Regions from separate parts of the Nitratireductor kimnyeongensis genome, predicted to be linked through region 2. Evidence: riboswitches for the same ligand, from Rfam matches in the RefSeq annotation. Region 2 holds a riboswitch; each other region holds the start of a gene.
The links. Region 2 has a riboswitch for cobalamin ahead of KW403_RS18445 (HupE/UreJ family protein). Riboswitches for the same ligand answer to the same signal wherever they lie in the genome.

Region 1 (3,204 bases), on a different replicon from region 2:
AGAGCGTCGGCCTGATACATCGGACCGTCGTCAAGAATGACAACATCCAGCTCCTGATTGCCCTTCTGCGCTTGGAGTCGTGCAAGGTTCTCCGTGGAGTTTCCTGGCACGAACTGGATCTTGACCTCATGTCGGCTTTCGAATTCAGGGATGATGAGTTCCTTCATCAGTGTTTCGAAAGACCCTCCATACCCCCCGACGGTCAGCGTCTTCTCCTGCGCCAGTGCAGCCCCGGGGGCCAAGACCGAGCAACTCGCAGCCAGCATCCCATGCGCCAGCGATCGCCAAATCCTATTCATTGTCTTCCCCTTTGTTTTTGTGCGGTGGCGCGCCTATTCAAAGGAGACATTATCTGAATTTCAAATCATATTATTTGCCCTTGATATTCCAAAAGGTTATGTTGTTGCTATGCGCAAAACCAATGTCCGACAGATTGAAACCTTCAATGCATTCATGACGAGCGGTTCGGTAACAAAAGCTGCCGAGGCGCTGCATGTCAGCCAGCCGGCCGTCAGCAAGCTACTGAAATTATTTGAGGATTCCTGCGAGATTCAGCTGTTCAATCGCGACACCGGCCGTCTTGTCCCGACACCGGAGGCTCGTGTGCTCTACACGGAAACGGCCAAGCTCGAGGCGGGCGTTCTGCGGGTACACAAGGCTGCTCGGGAGATTCGCGAATTCGACCGGGGCCAGCTTACGATTGTCGGATTCCCGGCCATAGGCCTTCAGCTCATACCGCGTGTCGTGGCCGACATGCTGGGCCGTGACACGGGATTGAAGGTTACCCTTCTGACGCGCACCTCGCCCAGCATTGCGGATGTGATGCTCACGCGATCCGCCGATTTCGGCCTTTCGCTAGTTCCCGCAACCCACAGCATGCTTCACTGCGAACCCTTCGCGCAGTTGCCCATGATCTGTGCGCTTCCGGCAGATCATTCTCTGGCCAGTAAACAGGTAATTTCACTGCGGGATCTGTGCGACGACCCGTTCATCGCACTTGGGCGAAGCGACATGTCCTACCCGGCAATCTATGAAGCCTTTCACGCAATCGGGATCAGTCCACGTGAGGTTGCCGAGGTTCAAATGCTGGAAGCCGCCTGCGCCATGGTGAGTGCCGGTTTTGGCGTCTCGATCATCTCCAGTCTGGCCCTCGTTGCGCCCCAGGACCCCAGAGTCGTCTTCCGCCCGCTCGCCGAGCGCATTGAAACGTCCATCTGGCTGATCACGTCGCACGTGCATGAGTTGCCGCTCGTGGGACGCGAGGTGATCAACCGCATACGGGATGCGGTTTCGAGGATCGACATATCCCAAACGCTCATTCCTGCATGCAGGAACTGATTGACGAAAGAGTTGGTATGCCGGCGCGGCGGCTGTGCGAAGTAGAGGGCCCGGAGGGTCGCTGTGACACAGGGTGAAAGCCGCAAGATTGCGACCGCTGAAGTAGCGAGGCAGGCAGGTGTATGAACCGCCGCTGGCAGGGTTCTGCGCGGGTATGACTCCGGCAGCGAGGATGTGCGCAATCGCGTTCAGGAAAGCGCACGTCAGCTTGGCTATCAGCCCAACCAGCTTGCGCGTGTCTGCGTGTCCTTGCTGTCAAGCCATGGCGGGATAACCGCATCCTCCCGACGTTTGAGCGTGTTGCGCAGCGCGCGCTTCGCCTTTAGTGTCGCTCATGCATGCGGTTCCGCATCCTGCGGATGAAAAGGGAACCCGGTGCGACCTCCCTTGGGGGATCAATTCCGGGGCTGCCCTCGCAACTGTAAGCGGCAAGTTCTTTCCAATGCCACTGGCGCGAGCCGGGAAGGCGGAGGGAACGTCCGAGCCGCGAGCCAGGAGACCTGCCTCATGCATTGACCATGAACGCCGGACGAGGTGCGCCGGCAGGAGGACCAGCATGCATGCAGGCACGGCTTTGCCGGCGATGAAACGCCATGTCGCGTTCGATTTGACTCGATATGTTATACCATTTCATATAAGTGATCCCCGATCTTGTGAATTGGTGTCTGGGGGTGGCTTGAATGCGCGTTGATCTGGCTGGATTCGCCCGGGAAGGGACGCTGGGCGATCATAAGGCGCTGATGCGCCTTGTGGAAGGAGCCGATGCGCTTGGATTTGGCGGAATCTGGTTCAACGAGTTCCACTTTGCCCGCAAGACGCTGCCCTATCCATCCACGCTAATGCTGGGGGCGGATATTCTGGCGCGAACAGAGCGTTTGCGGTTCGGCACGTCGATCCTCGTCCTGCCACTCTATCACCCGCTCCTGCTGGCAGAGCAGATCGCACAGCTCGATTTTCAAAGCGGCGGACGCGTGGATGTTGGAATCGGTCGTGGCACGGAACCCTCGACGTTCAACGCGCTGGAGATAGCCCGTGACGAGGCGCATTTGCGTTTCAGCGAAGCGCTGAGAATCATGATTGAGGCGTGGACAAAACCACATTGCTCCGCCGATAGCGGCCCATGGACATTCTCCAACGTCGCAGTGGGGCCGCCACCGGTGCAGAAGCCGCATCCGCCCATCTATGTTGCCGGCGTATCGGAAGGAACTGTCGACATCGCCGCGCGAAACGGCTTTCCGCTGCTTCTCAGCCTCGAGCCGAACGAGGCGCGGCAATTGCCCGTGCTGCACGCTGCTCTAAAACGGCATGGCGCATCGCGCGCAACCCTCGAAACCTCCTCGCTTTCGCGATACGTGGTGGTCGCGCCGACGCGTGCGGAGGCCAACGACCGGGTCGACACGCTGCTCGAAAAGCTGAACGCGCGCCGCACCGAACGAGCCGCGTCACGCGGGCTCAAGCCGCCTGAGCCACGCAGCCGCGCTGTGATGTTGGCCGATTTCACCATCGCGGGAACGCCTGAGGATTGCCATGCGCAATTGTGTGCGCTTTCCGCGCGCACGGGATCGCAGAGCATACGCTGCCTTTTCAGCGCCAACGGCCTGATCAACAACGATGTAGCGCTCCAGGGGATGGAACTCTTTGCCAAGGAGGTTCTCCCGTATCTGGGAGGGCAATCCCCTTCTACACCCCATTCCGACAACGCCGCCTATGAGCCGGCTTTCCAAGGAGTTTCTTCATGAACCGATTTGCTGGCTTCTGCGCGATTGCTGCCGCAGGCCTTTTCATCATTTCGACATCTGCGTTCGCAGACGAAGCCGGCTTTCCCTATACGGATGAGAATTGCGGGGTCACAACAGTCTATGCGGC
Region 2 (3,204 bases):
AACTGCACGACACCGACACGGCGGCCATGACCGAGCATGCGCAGCGCCAGCCCGAAGGCGGCGGTCGACTTTCCCTTGCCCGGCCCCGTATTGACGATCAGAAGCCCCTTTTCCACCGTCTTGTCGCGCACTTCGGCATCCTGAACCGCCTTGCGCTTTTCCATCTTTGCCTTGTGGCGCTCGGCCTCGTTTTCGTCGATCTCTCGCATGTCACTTCACTTTCATGGGCAGGCCGGCAACCACCAGCGTGACGCTGTTGGCAGCGGCAGCGATCTTCTGGTTCAGGAACCCCGCCTCGTCGCGGAAACGGCGTCCGAGCGGGGTTTCGGGCACGATGCCGAAGCCGACTTCATTGGAAACGAGAACCGTGGTTCCCTTTCTCGCGGCAAGGACTGCAAGCAGTCTCTCGGCGGCAGGTTGCAGCTCGTGGTTGTTCAGCATGAGATTGCTGAGCCACAGGGTCAGGCAATCAACGAGCACCGTCTCGCGGGCCGGCAGTTTTTCAAGCACATCCGGCAGGTCGAGCGGGGCGTCGTGCGTCTGCCACGCCACCGCCCCCTCGCGCCGCGCACGGTGCATGGCGATGCGCTCGCGCATCTCGTCATCGAAGGCCTGCGCCGTGGCGATGTAATGCCAGGGCGCTGGTGCGGCCTCGATCAGCCTCTCGGCATGACGGCTCTTGCCGGAGCGCGCGCCGCCCAGAACGAAATGAAGCGATCGCATCGCTATTTCGCCGGCTCAGCCGACAAGATGCCCGGCAAGGAAGGTCACGCCAACGCCAAGGATGGCGGCACCGGCAAGCCGAGGCTGCGTGGCCTCGACAGCCCAGCCGCGCGACCGGACCAGAAAATAGGCGCCAAGCGCGATGGCGCTCTGGATTGCAGCGAGGCCGGCGAGATAGGCGATCAGCGGTGTCTCCTCGCTGCCGACGATGGCCTCGCCGAAGGCATAGCCATGAAACACGCCGACCACCAGAAACATCGCGAAAACGAGCATGTGGTTTTCCACCGCCCGGCCGCGCGCCAGCAGCCAGCCGCCGGCAAGAACGCTTGCCGCGATGATGATTTCCGCCGCCGGCAGATCGAGCAGCATCAGGTGCAGACCGACGCCGATCAGCGAACCGGCGACGAAGAGAAGCGGCGCGAAAAGGCTCATGCCGGCTACAGCGGCAATGAGGCCGGCAGCGACGATAAAGGCCAGATGATCGAGCCCGATCACGGGATGCGCCAGACCCGAAACCAGTCCCTCATAGAGGGTCGTGGGCGTTTGCCCGTCCATGGCGTGATGGGCCTGAGCGCTGGTTGCGAAGAGCGTTGAAAAAACGAATGCGGAAAAAATGCGTGCGATACGCGCGGTCATGTCCGGTCCTTTCCCCTCCACCCGAGGGATACGGTGTTTCTTTCATGCTGTCGGCAGGTTTCCTGGCTCACGGGTCGCAGCGTTTTCCAGCCTTCCCAAGGCAAAAAGCCTCAGTGGCGATCAGGAAAATGCTCACCGCTTACAGTTGCGGGGGCAGCCATGGCCTTGGCGCTTGAGCGCCGCACTATGTTCCCTCTGGTCCGCTTGCGCGGAACCGTCAGCGGCTCGACCATACAGGAGTCGTCTCTCCCGGCAAACGCTTTCTTCACGCATTGACAGACGTGCCGGGCGAGCCATAAATGCGTGGCAGACGGTCCTTCTTCCGCAAAGAAGAGGGCTAAGAGGGAATGCGGTGCGGGCCTTGCCCAATGCCGCAGCTGTCCCCGCAACTGTAAGCGGAGAGCGCACCTGACACGCCACTGGGGCAACGCCCTGGGAAGGCTGGAGAGCGCAGCGACCCGTGAGCCAGGAAACCTGCCGTCTGAAAATGAAATCCTGACCGCCTGGCGGGTGTCCCGGGCAAGGAGTGTGCATTGTGATTGCCGATTGCGCCTCTGCGCGCCTTCTCTCTGCCATTCATGGCGACCTTGCCCGAACGCGGCCTGAAAGGGCTGGCGTCTCCCTCGCCCGCATCCCCGCATTCACCACACTCCCTCTGAAGGATATCCCATGACCACGAGCTTCAATCGTGTGCCCTGCACCGTCGTGACCGGCTTTCTCGGTGCCGGCAAGACAACACTCATCCGCAATGTGCTGGAAAACACCAAGGGCAAGCGGCTTGCCATCATCGTCAACGAGTTCGGCGATGCGGGCGTCGATGGCGAGGTGCTGAAAAACTGCGGGCTCGACAATTGCCCCGAGGAAAACGTGCTGGAACTGGCCAATGGCTGCATCTGCTGCACCGTGGCTGATGACTTTGTGCCCGCCCTCGACCAGATCCTCGCCCGCGAGCCGAAGGTGGATCACATCCTGATCGAGACCTCGGGCCTGGCGTTGCCCAAGCCGCTGGTGCAGGCCTTCCAGTGGCCAGCGATCAAGAACCGCGTCACCGTCGATGGGGTCATCGCCGTGGTGGACGGGCCGGCACTTGCCGACGGTCAGGTGGCGAGCGACATGGATGCGCTCGCCGCGCAGCGCGCCGCCGATGATTCGCTCGACCATGACGATCCGGTGGAAGAAGTGTTTGACGATCAGGTGGCCTGCGCCGATCTGATCGTCTTGTCCAAGAGCGACCTTCTGGACGCGGAAGGCAACGAGCGCGCCCGCGCCCGCATCGAAGACCATCTGTCGCGCAATGTGCAGATCGTGCCGAGCGCCCATGGCAAGGTGGATCCGGCCCTGCTGCTGGGCCTCGGTCTCGCCGTCGAAGACGATATCGAGAATCGCAAGACGCATCACGACGATGCGCATGACCACGAGCATGACGATTTCGACACGTTCATTGTCGATCTGCCGCCGGTGCTGCGCCCCGAAGATCTGGAGGCGCGTGTCAACGCGGCGGTGGGAACCGGCGAGGTTCTGCGCCTCAAGGGATTTGCCCATGTGAAGGGCAAGCCCATGCGCCTGCAGGTGCAGGCTGTGGGTCCGCGCGTCTCGCACCACTATGACCGCCCGTGGAAGGCCGGCGAAGCCGCCGAAACGCGGCTCGTCGTAATCGGTCTCAAGGGCATTGACCGCGCGCGCATCGAAAGCCTTCTGACGGCCTGACCCGATGCACATTCTCGCCACCACCACCGCCTCACTCGACGACCTGATCGAACCTGTCGATCTGCAACAGTCGCCGGCGGACATGGTGGCGCTGTCCTTCACCGACAGCGATCTGGCGGGGATCGCCTCCGCGTGGCA
Region 3 (3,204 bases), on a different replicon from region 2:
TGTCGGGCGCCGAAAGATTCAGCTTCACCGTCATATCGTCGACCTTTTCGATGGCGCCTTCACGCGCCTTTTTGGTCTCGGGATCGATCAGCGACGCCATACGGGCCGGCATCGAGTTGCCCTCCACTGTCTGATCGCACCAACGGTTGAAGTTGTAGATTACATCGTCGGCGGTGAAGGCGTCGCCGTTGTTCCAGGTCACACCCGGCCGCACATGGAGGATGTACTCGGTCGCATCCTCATTGACTTCCCAGCTCTCGAGAAGCTTGCCTTCAAAGGTAAACTCGCGGGTGTACTTCACCAACGGCTCGAGCGTCTGACGCATGGCGTTGGCAATCTCCGACCAGTCGGCCGTGCGTGGATCTTTCGGATCCTTGATGAACATAGCGACACGCAGCGTGCCACCCTTCTTGGGCTCCTGGGCCAGGGCATGTGTTGGCGCTGCAAGGCCAAGCATTCCATAAGCGGCTACCGTTGACGCGCCTAGCGCGCTTGCAAGCGCGAGAAATTCACGCCGATCCACCCGACCGGCACGCGCCTCCTCGGCCATGGCAGCAACACCGGCTGGCACTTTCTCGCCATTGCTCTTGAAAAATGACATCGACGCACTCCCATTCATGGACATAGGCATTTTTGAATATTGGTTCGTGTTAGCATTTCTTATCCGCCCCCTTATGTCAAAATCCGAGGAGCGATGCGGTCATGATTTTGCAGATTTTTCGACAGATACAATGACGGATTTGCGACAATCTCGCCGCAAAAGTTACATGGGCAGGCGCTTCTACAACAAGTTTGGAACCGCGTTTGCTGAAAACGCTCACGTGCCGCATTGGTTCCTGCAAATCAAATCGGGTGTCGCGATTGACGCTAAATTCTGCCCTTGATAAGCGGTTATTGTTCGCTTGAGGTGCTTTGGCGGGTGTTCATCTGCCGGAGAAAAGGGAACACGGAACGGTCGTTTTGATGAACCGCAGCCGTGGCTGCTCCCGCAACTGTGAGCGCTGAGGCTCCTCGAATGCCACTGGGCGCAAGTCCCGGGAAGGCGAGGAAGCCGACGAAGCGCGAGCCAGGAAACCTGCCTCAGGCCGTCACCGACCGGATGCGGGACGCTTCCGGGGCTGTGTTTCTCGCAGTGGTGACGATAGTCATCGCTGGCGGGGAGACTGAACTTAAGCGTCTGTCGCTCTCCAGCAAACCTGAAAATCTGGTCCTGGAGCACACGCATGCTTTCAAACAGACACCGAAACTCCATCCTGGCCGGAACAGCCGGCCTGCTGCTCGGCTTCTCCGCGCTGACCACGCAGGCTGAGGATTTCGAGCTAGACACTCTGGTCATCACCCCCAGCCGCACGCCAACGGAGGCAGCGAAAGTGGGCTCCACGGTGGAAATCATCGAGCGCAAGGAAATCGAGGAGCAGTCCCTGCCGCTGGTTCAGGATTATCTTAATCAATTGCCTGGTCTCAATCTCTCCCCGAATGGCGGTCCGGGCAACACCACCACGCTGATCATGCGCGGCCTCCGCGGGCAGTATGTAAAGACCCTCTTCGAGGGCATCGAAATTTCGGAGGTTACGGGCCCGACCGTGCAATCCGCCTACGGTCATATCCTCTCCGGCAGTATCGGTCGGATCGAGGTTTTGAAAGGCCCACAGAGCACGCTCTATGGCTCCGATGCGATGGCCGGCGTGGTCAATCTCTCGACACTTGGCGGCATTCCGCAGGGCATCGAACACGGCATTCATGTCGAAGGCGGGTCGCGCAAAACCGGCTTTGGCAACTACACGCTGACGGGCGGTTTCGACCGCGGCGAGTTTGGCCTTTCTCTATCTGGCTTCACCACCGATGGCTTTTCAATGGCATCATCCGGTGTTGAAGATGATGGGTACACCAATCTGACCGGGACATTCAGCGGCCGATACGAGATCAGCGACGATCTAGCCGTTTTCGCCAGCGGGCTTTTGTTGAATGGTTCAACGGAGACGGATGATGGGTATCCCATCGCTGACAGCCCGGCGAATAGCACGTTTCGACAGGCTGCCGGGCGGGTTGGTGCCGAATTCTCTCTGTTTGACGGTCAATTGAACAACACGGTTTCGGCGCAGATATCCGATACTGCCCGCGAAAGCACCAGCGGCTTCGGTTCCACCTCAACCTTTGACGGATTGCGCTACAAGCTGGATTATCTCGGTTCTCTGGAAATCTCTCCCGAATTGACGCTGAACTTCGGCGCTGATTGGGAGCGTCAGACCGCCCTTACCGCAAGTGTCGATAAAAGCGTTTCGATGGGTGGCGGCTGGATCGACGCGATCTACAGCCCGTTTGACGCGCTGACTTTGACAGCGGGCCTCCGACACGACGAACACAGCACCTTCGGCGGACACACATCCTGGCGCACCACCGGGTCCTATGAATTTGCCAGCACCGGAACACGTTTCCACTCGTCGGTCGGAACGGGCTATCGCGCGCCGAGCCTCTATGAGCTCTACGCACCGTTCTATGGCAATATCGACCTGAAGCCTGAATCCAGCATCGGCTTTGACATTGGTGTCGAACAGCGTTTTCTGGATGACAGGCTCGTCGCCGACCTCACCTTCTTCATGATCGATGTCGATAACTTTATTGGCTACGATCCCGTTACCTTCCAGAACATCCAGACGGACGGCGTGGTGAAAACGCGCGGCGTTGAGGCGTCTTTTGCCATTGCGGCGACCGACTGGCTCGACCTGCATGGCGCTTACACCTACACGAAAGCAACACAGACTGACGGACTGCGGGAAGTCCGAATCCCGAAGCACGACATCGCCCTCGGCGCCACGATCCGTCCGGCCGAACGCTGGGAAATCGGAGCGACAGCGAAAATCGCTCTCGATACGGTGGACGGTTATGTCGACGGCCCGCGCTCGGAGCTTAATGATTACGTTCTTCTGAACGCGAAAATCGCCTACAAACCGAACAAAAACACGGAGCTCTATCTGCGAGGCGAAAACCTGCTCGATCAGAACTACGAAGTCGTTCAGGGTTACGGCACACCCGGCTTCGGCGTCTTCGCCGGATTCCGTGCAAAGTTCGCTCCCTGATGCTGAAGCGCCGGAAACGTCTCCCCCGCCTTTCCGGCCTCGTACTTTTGGTCGGCGCACTGCTTGTCGTGCCGGTCTCCGCCTCGCCAAAACGTGTCATGTCGCTCAATCTGTGCACTGACCAGCT

Region 1: it holds a riboswitch for cobalamin, as region 2 does, so the genes downstream of both, KW403_RS09500 (LLM class flavin-dependent oxidoreductase) here and KW403_RS18445 (HupE/UreJ family protein) in region 2, are expected to answer to the same signal.
Region 3: it holds a riboswitch for cobalamin, as region 2 does, so the genes downstream of both, KW403_RS02210 (TonB-dependent receptor plug domain-containing protein) here and KW403_RS18445 (HupE/UreJ family protein) in region 2, are expected to answer to the same signal.

What each region holds. Positions count from the first base shown of each region.
Region 1 covers NZ_CP078143.1:1,995,339-1,998,542, forward strand. The annotation lists gene KW403_RS09490 (ABC transporter substrate-binding protein) at 1-299, opposite strand, end outside; gene KW403_RS09495 (LysR substrate-binding domain-containing protein) at 409-1,338, shown strand; cobalamin riboswitch at 1,663-1,860, shown strand; gene KW403_RS09500 (LLM class flavin-dependent oxidoreductase) at 2,019-3,077, shown strand; gene KW403_RS09505 (ABC transporter substrate-binding protein) at 3,074-3,204, shown strand, end outside.
Region 2 covers NZ_CP078144.1:80,029-83,232, forward strand. The annotation lists gene cobO (cob(I)yrinic acid a,c-diamide adenosyltransferase) at 1-209, opposite strand, end outside; gene cobU (bifunctional adenosylcobinamide kinase/adenosylcobinamide-phosphate guanylyltransferase) at 211-723, opposite strand; gene KW403_RS18445 (HupE/UreJ family protein) at 739-1,359, opposite strand; cobalamin riboswitch at 1,395-1,593, opposite strand; cobalamin riboswitch at 1,654-1,855, shown strand; gene cobW (cobalamin biosynthesis protein CobW) at 2,029-3,066, shown strand; gene cobN (cobaltochelatase subunit CobN) at 3,071-3,204, shown strand, end outside.
Region 3 covers NZ_CP078143.1:477,649-480,852, forward strand. The annotation lists gene KW403_RS02205 (ABC transporter substrate-binding protein) at 1-601, opposite strand, end outside; cobalamin riboswitch at 889-1,097, shown strand; gene KW403_RS02210 (TonB-dependent receptor plug domain-containing protein) at 1,224-3,077, shown strand; gene KW403_RS02215 (ABC transporter substrate-binding protein) at 3,077-3,204, shown strand, end outside.